One region of the Hydrogenophaga sp. 5NK40-0174 genome, then DNA from elsewhere that is predicted to be linked to it. Evidence: predicted binding sites of a transcription regulator. Region 1 holds the regulator's gene; the other holds the start of a gene.
The links. Region 1 encodes FNR, which switches genes on or off when oxygen is low (the NO sensors DNR and NnrR bind a similar motif). Its sites were predicted from a motif close to TTGATNNNNATCAA; they were not measured.

Region 1 (4,483 bases):
CATCCGGGTGAGCACCGGCCGTGCTTTGCGCCAGATGCTCTGCCCGAGGTCATCGATCCAGCCAGGTTGGCGCCCTCGAATCAGCAGCGCCAGTCCCAAGGCCAGCGCAGCGACATGGAAAGTGGTCCAGACGGGTCGGACAACAGCGGTATTCTGACCAAGCCAGGCAAGCCCTTGCACGGAGCCTGCAGCCAATGCACCCAGCAAGGCGTAGCCCGCCACCCGGCTGAGCTGGAAAAGCCACAGTGCCTGGGTGCTGCGCTCCCCTGCTGCATGGCCAATGCCAGCACAAGCAGCGCCGCACATGGCCACGCAATGGGGTCCTCCCACCAGGCCCATGAAAAGCGCCGTCATGGCCATCGAAGTTTGCATAGCTGGACTGTATCAGCGCGGCGGGCCCGCTAGGGGCCATCGCCCGGCGGGCTCAGATGATCTTGGAGAAGCGTGCCCGGTCCAGATCGGTCTGGATGTACTTGTCGAACACCATGGCGATGGCTCTGACCAGGTACCAGCCCTGGGCGGTCACGCGGATGCTGCTGTCATCCACTTCGACAAGACCATTGGCTTCAAAATCGGCCAGCGATTCGATTTCGCGCGCAAAGTAGGACTTGAAATCGATGAGATGCCCCAGTTCGATCGACTCAAACTGCACCTCACCCTGGCACATCACAGACATGATCACTGAGCGGCGCAGCAAGTCGTCACGGGTCAGTGCAAGGCCACGCACAATGGGAAGTCGCCCCTGGTTGAGCGCGTCGTAGTACTCATCGAGCGTTTTGGCGTTCTGGCTGTAGGTCGCACCAATGCGCCCAATGGCCGATACGCCCAGTGCAATCAGATCACAATCCGGCTGCGTGCTGTAGCCCTGAAAATTGCGGTGCAGGCGTCCCTGCCTTTTTGCCACGGCCAGCGCATCGCTTGGCAGCGCGAAATGGTCCATCCCGACATACACGTAGCCGGCTTCGCTCATGGCGTCGAGCGATCTGGACAGCATGGTGAGCTTGTCTGCAGGACTGGGCAGCTCAGCGGCGGCAATCCGGCGCTGGGGTTTGAATCGAGCCGGCAGATGAGCGTACGCGTACAAGGCCACCCTGTCGGGCCGCAGATCGTTGAGCTGGGACAGCGTTCGTGCAAAACTCTCCGGCGTTTGCAGCGGCAGGCCGTAGATCAGGTCGACGTTGACGGATTCGAAGCCGATTTCACGCGCCGCCTTGACCAGATCGAACACCTGCTCGGCCGGCTGCACGCGGTGCACGGCTTTCTGAACCGCAGGATCAAAATCCTGCACACCAAAGCTCAGGCGATTGAACCCGAGCCGGGCAAGTGTTTGCAGCCTCTGGTCGGTCACTGTGCGCGGATCAACCTCCACCGAATACTCGCCGCCAGGCACCAGGGTGAAGTTCCGGCGGATCATTGACATCAGGTCTTCGAGCTCCTCGTCCGAGAGGAAGGTCGGCGTACCGCCGCCCAGATGGAGCTGCGATACGTTGTGCCCCTTGCCAAAGTGCTGAACCTGCAACTCGACTTCACGCGACAGGTAACGCAGATACTCGGCAGCCTTGTCGTGGTGCTTGGTAATGACCTTGTTGCAGGCGCAGTAGTAGCAGACCGACTCGCAAAACGGAATATGCACGTACAGGGACAAAGGCAGGGCCATGGACCCGGCGCGCCGCTGCTCCAGCGCCTGGATGTAGTCGCCTTCTGTAAAGGCTTCCACAAACCTGTCTGCTGTGGGGTAGGACGTGTAACGAGGCCCTGGAACGTCAAAACGCTTGAGCAAATCGTCGGAAATCGCGTGGCTCACTGAGAATTCTCCATTGATGGCATGGCACTTTGCCTCAATGTGAGAACGATCCCATTGATCTTCATCAAGCCCTGCGACCTTCCCCGGGTTTGCCCTGACTGACATTGGATGAGGTGCAAAGGCCGTGAGAGCGGTTTCCAGACAGGGGGATTGCAGCCGCCAATGTGTCTTTGGGTTAAGCTTGCCACCTCAACGATGAATATACGTATGGACGGAACCAGCATCAAAGTCGCCTGTTCGAGCTGCAACCTTCGCGAGCTCTGCTTGCCCATGGGCCTCAACGAAGAGGAAATGACCAAGCTCGACAGCGTGATCACCACACGCAAGCGGATCAAGCGGGGCCAGTCCCTGTTCAGCGTGGGGGACAAGTTCACTTCCTTGTACGCGGTCCGCTCCGGCTTTTTCAAAACCTGCGTCACCAGCGCCGATGGACGCGACCAGGTGACCGGTTTTCAAATGACGGGCGAGATCATCGGCCTCGATGGCATCGTCAGCGACCGCCATTCCTGCGATGCCGTGGCACTTGAAGATGCTGAAGTCTGCGTGATGCCTTTCGACCAGGTGGAAGAGCTTTCACGTGAGTTCACGACGCTGCAGCACCACGTGCACAAGATCATGAGTCGCGAAATCGTGCGTGACCACAGCGTCATGCTGCTTCTGGGTAGCATGCGCGCCGAAGAGCGGCTGGCGGCGTTCTTGCTCAACCTGGTCCAGCGCCTGCACGCCCGGGGCTTCTCGCAATCAGAGCTCATTCTTCGCATGACGAGAGAAGAGATCGGCAGCTATCTGGGCATGAAGCTCGAGACAGTGAGCCGCACCTTTTCCAAGTTCGTGGACGAAGGCATCATCGACGTCAAACAGCGCTACGTCCACATCAAGGACACGGACGGCCTCAAACAGATCGTCAACCCGCAGCAGTGCTCCTGAAATGGCTTGCGTCGGGCTGACCAGTCGTCAGCCGCAGCTGCTGCAGTCCCCTGCCCCGCCGTTCTTCACGCAATTCCGAGGTCGCTCGTCCGCAGGCACTGGGCAGCGATTCACTTCAAACGGAGACATGGCCAGCAAGGTCGTCAGGGCACTCGAAGCCATGGTGATGGCCCAGAACACAAAAAAGCCGATCGTGTAGACGGCTTGCCGCGACAGCTCGAGCGGCTCACCAAACCACTGCAGATCACTGGGATCCACCATGGCAAACACCAGAATCTCCAGTACACCCGCCACGAGGAATGCTGGCCAGGCGATCCACATCCAACGTTGCGCTTTCATGTGTGTGTCTCCTCAGATCCGTGTGAAATGGTCGTGCCAGGTTCGGAGGCCTCAAGGTGCGAGCCCCAGGACCTGCACCTTGGTCATTGACTGTCTTGCCCGGCACTCTTGCCGGCAGGCGCAACTGTCGGTGAGGCCGCATGGTTGCGCGCCTGATGGGCCGGCACCATGTTGGCAGTACCGGCTTCCGTGCGATCCAGCACGGGGTCAGGGTTGCTGGCCGCAATGATGACGGTGGTCACGCCGGCGATCACGGCAGCGGCAGGGCCGCCAACAACCAGCCACATGATGGGTTCCTTCCACCAAGGGCGCGGCGTGCTGGCTGGCACAGGGGTAGTTGATTGGGAAGGCATGTTCAGGACTCCGGAAGACATATGCTGGGTCACTCCAATGAAACAGTTTAGCGGGGAACCAGGAAGGCAGCCTTTTCAACGACCTCGTCCGGATCATCACCAGAGGCGGCCCGAACAGTGAAGCGAATCGGGTGAGAACCCGGCTCTGCCGTATTGGGCGGAATCTGCACCCGAACGGCCACCGCGCGAGCTTCCGTTGGCTGAACTTCGATTTCATTCCCGGAGGCAATCATGATGTCCGGCAGGCCCTCCACCGACACCACGTAGTTCTGTGCGGTCTCCGTGGCATTCATCACCTGCAGACGGAACACGTTTTCAATCCGCCCTCGCTCGACCATGCGCGCCAGCGCGCCCCGGTCCCGGATCACGTTGACCTTGAGGGGGGTGCGCACAAACAGTCCGATCACAATGGCTGCCGTGATGGCCATCAGGATGGACGTGTACACAAGAACGCGAGGCCGGAAGGCATGCTTGACCATCTCCTGGGTGGTCCAGCCTTTGGCGACACCGTTTTCGGTGGCATAGCGAACCAGCCCGCGCGGATACCCGACCTTGTCCATCACCTCGTTGCACACGTCAATGCAGGCTCCGCAACCGATGCACTCATATTGCAGGCCATTGCGAATATCGATACCCGTCGGACAGACTTGCACACACAAGGTGCAATCGACGCAAGCGCCCAGACCCAGCTCCTTGGGATCGGCCTTTTTCGACCGTGGACCTCTCGGTTCTCCACGGGCAGCATCGTAAGTCACGATCATGGTGTCCTTGTCGAACATCGCGCTCTGGAAGCGTGCGTAAGGACACATGTATTTGCAAACCTGCTCGCGCATCCAGCCAGCATTGCCATAGGTGGCAAAACCGTAGAAGAAGATCCAGAAGGTTTGCCAGGGACCGAGCGCGCCAGCGACGGAAAGACTGGCCAACTCTCGAATCGGGGTGAAGTAGCCGACGAAAGTGAAACCTGTCCACAATGCAAACAGGATCCACAACGCGTGCTTGAGCCACTTCTTGCCTGCCTTGCCAGCTGAGAGGTCGGACTTGTCCAGTCGCATGCGCG
Region 2 (4,483 bases), on a different contig from region 1:
GCTCTCTTTTGGCGGCCCGGGTGAGTTGCTGCAAAAGGAGCTTAGCCGCGACGCTGCCGGCCTGGACGCCCTGCTCGACACCATGGGCCAGTCCTTCGACGGCGGCACCGATGTGCAGACCCCGATCGAGCGCGCCATTTTGCAGACGCAACAGGAAGGCTGGCAAGACGCCGACGTTCTTATCGTCAGCGACGGAGAGTTCGGTCTGACCCATGAGGCGCTGGATGCATTGCGCGCCGCCAAAGACGCGCTGGCGCTGCGCGTGCACGGCATCCTCATTGGCGACCGCGAGACCATTGGCCTGATCGAAACCTGCGACCACCTTCACTGGGTGCGCGACTGGCGACGCTATGGCGCGGCAGGCGTTGCCGGTGCACAGGGCTTTTCACCGGTGCATGCCCGCAACCTCACGGCCCTGTACTTCCCCAACGCCATCCGGCATTGAGCCTTGCACGGGAACCATTCGTCCCCATATGCGTCTTATCCAGAGTTGATCAGGTTGCGCAGTCGGTGCAACCTGGTCGCCTGACACCAAGGAGAGAGCACCATGTGGAAACGACTGGCCGCCATCTGGATGGCACTGCGCGGAGACGTCAAGCGCGTCTGGTACGCCATGGGCCATCCGCACACCCCGCGCTGGTTCAAGCTGGGCGTGTTGGGCGTTCTGGTCTACCTGGTCTCACCCATCGACGTCATCCCGGACTTCCTGCCCTTGTTCGGCATCATGGATGACCTCGTCCTGGCCCCCTTGGCCTTGCGCTGGTTGCTCGCCCGCCTGCCTGAGCACGTTCAGCGCCATGCAGAGCAAGGTGGCCGACCGGTAGGCGCCAAGGTTCGTTCAGGCCGCTGAACCGCCAGCCGGGTCATCCTGAAAACCGTCGCGCCGGTAGGTCAGCACCAAGGTATCGCGCCAGCCCAGGGTGTCCTCGCTCACAGGCTGGATCGGTGTGGACTCATGGATCACGCGCGCATCATCGAGCAGCATCAATGACCAGGGGTCGCGCAGCGTGAAGCGTTGCCCCGACGGTCCATTGGCTTCGAACACACGGCTCTCACCTCCCTTGATGCCGTGCCGGTCGATCATGAACACGGCCACCAGGTCCACACCATCCCGGTGTGCCCCTTCGGGCGTGGGGCGCCCAATCCCATCAGTGGTGTCGATGCGGAACGGATGTGCCTCCACGTACCAGCGCCGCTCACCATGCAGTGCAGATGCCACTTCGCCCAGGCGCAACAAGATGCGATTCCACACCGGCAGCGCCAGCGTTTCCGGTGTGACCGGTTCAAACCAGCGTTCCATGCCACCATGGAGGGCGTTGTACGACACCGGCTGCCAATGCGCGCGATGTGGCACGGCCAGAACCTCGTTTCCATCCACGACAAAGCTGCCATGGCGTCGACGCCGGTACTTGCCACCGTCGCGCAAGTAATTGTCTGGCGGAAGATCCTCCCAGGCTGAGTGCAGGGCTGACAGGTCCTCCCCGGTAGCGGGCAGCCATTGCGTCACCGCGCTCGGATGCAGCAAGGCATAGCCTCGCTCAGCCAGCGCAGCGCCTTGTGCGGCCAGCGGGGAGAACGGCGGGGAAAATTCTTGCGTCATGTCCGCAGTGTACTGGCCTGACTCGGGTCAACTCATGCTCACACGAGACATTTGTCCCGCGTGGTACCTGCCCAAAGTCTGCGCTGGATCAAAGCCCGCCACACAAGGCGGTGCGAAGCTGATCCTGTCATCCAAGGAGGTTGCCATGTCAGAGATTCAGTGGTCCGACCAGCTGTTGCTGGACTTTGAACCCATGGACCAGGTTCACCGCGAATTCATCGACCTGCTCGCTCAGGTCGAGCAGGCACCAGACGATCACCTGGAAGAAGCATGGACAGCCATGCTGGGCCACACCACCGAGCACTTCGGCCGCGAAGACACCTGGATGCGCAAAACCAACTACGGCTCCGCGGCCAACCACATCATGCAGCACCGGGTGGTTCTCAACGTGCTCAGGGAAGGCCTGGACATGATCCGGTCACGCTCCTTCGAGCCCGCCCGCACCATGGCCCGCGAGCTGGCCGCATGGTTTGCCAAGCACACGCAAAGTCTGGACGCAGCCCTTGCCCAGCACTTGCGCAGCACGCAGGCAGATCTCAAGACTCTGGCAGCCTGATCGGTACCTCAGGGCAGCCTTGACACCTGATACGTGACAGATCCAGCCACATAGGCGGCATTTCGAAACATTTGCCTGCCAATGGGCTGGGGTAAACCATATAAGGCACTGCTTCTTTAGTGGCTATATTCAGGCCCAAGAGGAGACTTTGCCATGGCACACGTTGCTACCCATGCGGTTCCGCCCCAGCCAGATCAGCTGCCGGAATCGCGCTCTGACGCGCAAGCCGCACCGGAAGCGAACAGCGAATCCATCTTCAACCTGCCACTGGCCGAGCTGACGGCTCGCGATCCCGTCGAGTGGCTCAAGCTTGGCTGGCAGGACTTCAAACGCTGCCCGCGCATCGGCCTGTTCTATGGCCTGTGCTTCTTTCTCATGGGCCACGCTTTGCTCGCCGTTTTCCAGCGAGCACCAGAATATGTGCTTTGGTTGAGCGCCGGCTTCCTGCTGATGGGCCCATTCCTGTGCCTGGGCATCTACGACGCCAGCAAGGCCATGCAAACCAACGATCACCGGCCTTCCCTGCGCGCATCGCTGCTGGCATGGCGCCCCACCAAGGGCACCATGGGCATCTTTGCCTTTGTGCTGCTGATCCTGGAAATGCTCTGGGGCCGCGCTGCGCTGATCGTCTTTGCCGTCAGCTTCAACAACATGCCGGGAACCGTCGACGTGGTCGACATCCTGCTCGACCCGGAGAACATCGGTTTTGTCATCACCTACATCGTTGTGGGCGGCGTGTTTGCCACGCTGATCTTTGTGACCAGCGCCATCTCCATCCCCATGATCATGGATCGTCAGGTGGACGCCATCTCTGCCGGCCTCACCAGCATCCGCGCCTGCCTGAAGAACCCGGGCGTGATGATGCTCTGGGGTGGGCTGATCACCCTGATCATTCTGGTCTCCATGCTGCCCGCCTTTGTGGGCTTGCTGGTCACCGGCCCCATCATCGGCCACGCCACCTGGCATGCCTACCGGCGTCTCGTTCCAACCCCATCTGAAAGCGAAGCCGGCTGACGACCCGGGTGCGTTTCTTTGGCGAGGGTCCCCTGCCTCACGCAACAGCGAGAGGCGTGCTTTCTCGGCATTCGCGCCTTGGGCGCCGTTGTCAGCTGTTAACGTTCACCACCGTGCGGCCCCTTACCTGGCCGGACAGAATTCGCGGCGCCAGATCAATGGCGGCCGCCAGACCAATCTCTTCCGTCATGGCCGACAACTTGTCTTTGTCCAGCCACTGCGCAAGGCCCTTCCAGGCAAGTTCCCGGCGCACCATCGGTGCCATCACACTGTCAATGCCGTAGAGCGTCACGCCTCGCAGGATGAAGGGCATGACAGTGCCAGGCAGATCGAAGCCCTGCGCCAGACCGCAAGCCGTTACTGCGCCGTCGTAACGCGTACTGGCGCAAGCATTGACCAGGGTGTGGCTGCCCACCGAATCCACCACGCCGATCCAGCGCTCTTTCTGAAGCGGTTTGCCTGGCTCGGACAGAGCCGCCCGGTCCATCACCTCCGCAGCACCAAGTGATCTGAGATAGTCGGCTTCTGCCATACGGCCCGTAGAAGCCACCACCGTATGACCCATGGCGCTGAGCAGGGACACAGCCACACTGCCCACACCGCCGCTGGCACCAGTCACCAGCACCTCGCCGCTGCCGGGTTTGACGCCTGCCGCGTCAAGGTGGCGTTGCAAGGCTTGCACGCTGAGCATGGCGGTGTAGCCCGCTGTGCCCACGGCCATGGCCTCGCGTGTGCTGAGCCCGTCGGGCAAGGCCACCAACCAGTCGCCTTTGACCTTCGCCCTCTGTGCCAGGCCGCCCCAATGCACTTCACCCACTCCAAACCCGTTGAGCACCACTTCTTGCCCAACGGACCAGCGCGGATGGCTGCTGGCCGTCACTGTGCCCGCCAGATCAATGCCAGGCACCATGGGGAAGCTGCGCACCACGGGCGATTTACCCGTGATGGCCAGGCCGTCCTTGTAGTTGATGGTCGACCACTCCACATCAATGCTCACGTCGCCATCGGCCGGCAGCGACGTCTCATCGATGTCGGCCATGGCACATCGGTAGCCTTGCTCTTCTGTCTTGGTGATCAGCAATCCGCGAAACTGGCTCATCTGCCCGGGCTCCTTTGCTTCCGTCTGTGTCTGTCAATGGTTTGCGTATGCGCTGACGGCATTCAGCCCTTCTGCTCAAGCGCTTCCTGCTCGCGCTCTTGCAACAGACGCCACATGACTTTGCCACTGCCACTCTTGGGCAGTGCGTCCGCAAACTCGACCACACGCGGCACTTTGTACACCGCCATGTTTTCGCGGCACCAGTCGATGATGT

Region 2: the regulator FNR is predicted to act here: its motif matches at 1,618-1,631, upstream of ABWV89_RS16855 (bacteriohemerythrin).

Annotation. Positions count from the first base shown of each region.
Region 1 is NZ_BAABWG010000001.1:665,838-670,320, reverse strand. Features, by position in the region: gene ABWV89_RS03090 (sulfite exporter TauE/SafE family protein) at 1-372, opposite strand, end outside; gene hemN (oxygen-independent coproporphyrinogen III oxidase) at 425-1,804, opposite strand; gene fnr (fumarate/nitrate reduction transcriptional regulator Fnr) at 2,012-2,731, shown strand; gene ABWV89_RS03075 (hypothetical protein) at 2,759-3,070, opposite strand; gene ABWV89_RS03070 (nitrogen fixation protein FixH) at 3,154-3,423, opposite strand; gene ccoG (cytochrome c oxidase accessory protein CcoG) at 3,471-4,483, opposite strand, start outside.
Region 2 is NZ_BAABWG010000005.1:65,059-69,541, forward strand. Features, by position in the region: gene ABWV89_RS16840 (VWA domain-containing protein) at 1-445, shown strand, start outside; gene ABWV89_RS16845 (YkvA family protein) at 548-850, shown strand; gene ABWV89_RS16850 (2OG-Fe dioxygenase family protein) at 839-1,600, opposite strand; gene ABWV89_RS16855 (bacteriohemerythrin) at 1,746-2,156, shown strand; gene ABWV89_RS16860 (DUF2189 domain-containing protein) at 2,310-3,170, shown strand; gene acuI (acrylyl-CoA reductase (NADPH)) at 3,262-4,269, opposite strand; gene ABWV89_RS16870 (long-chain fatty acid--CoA ligase) at 4,332-4,483, opposite strand, start outside.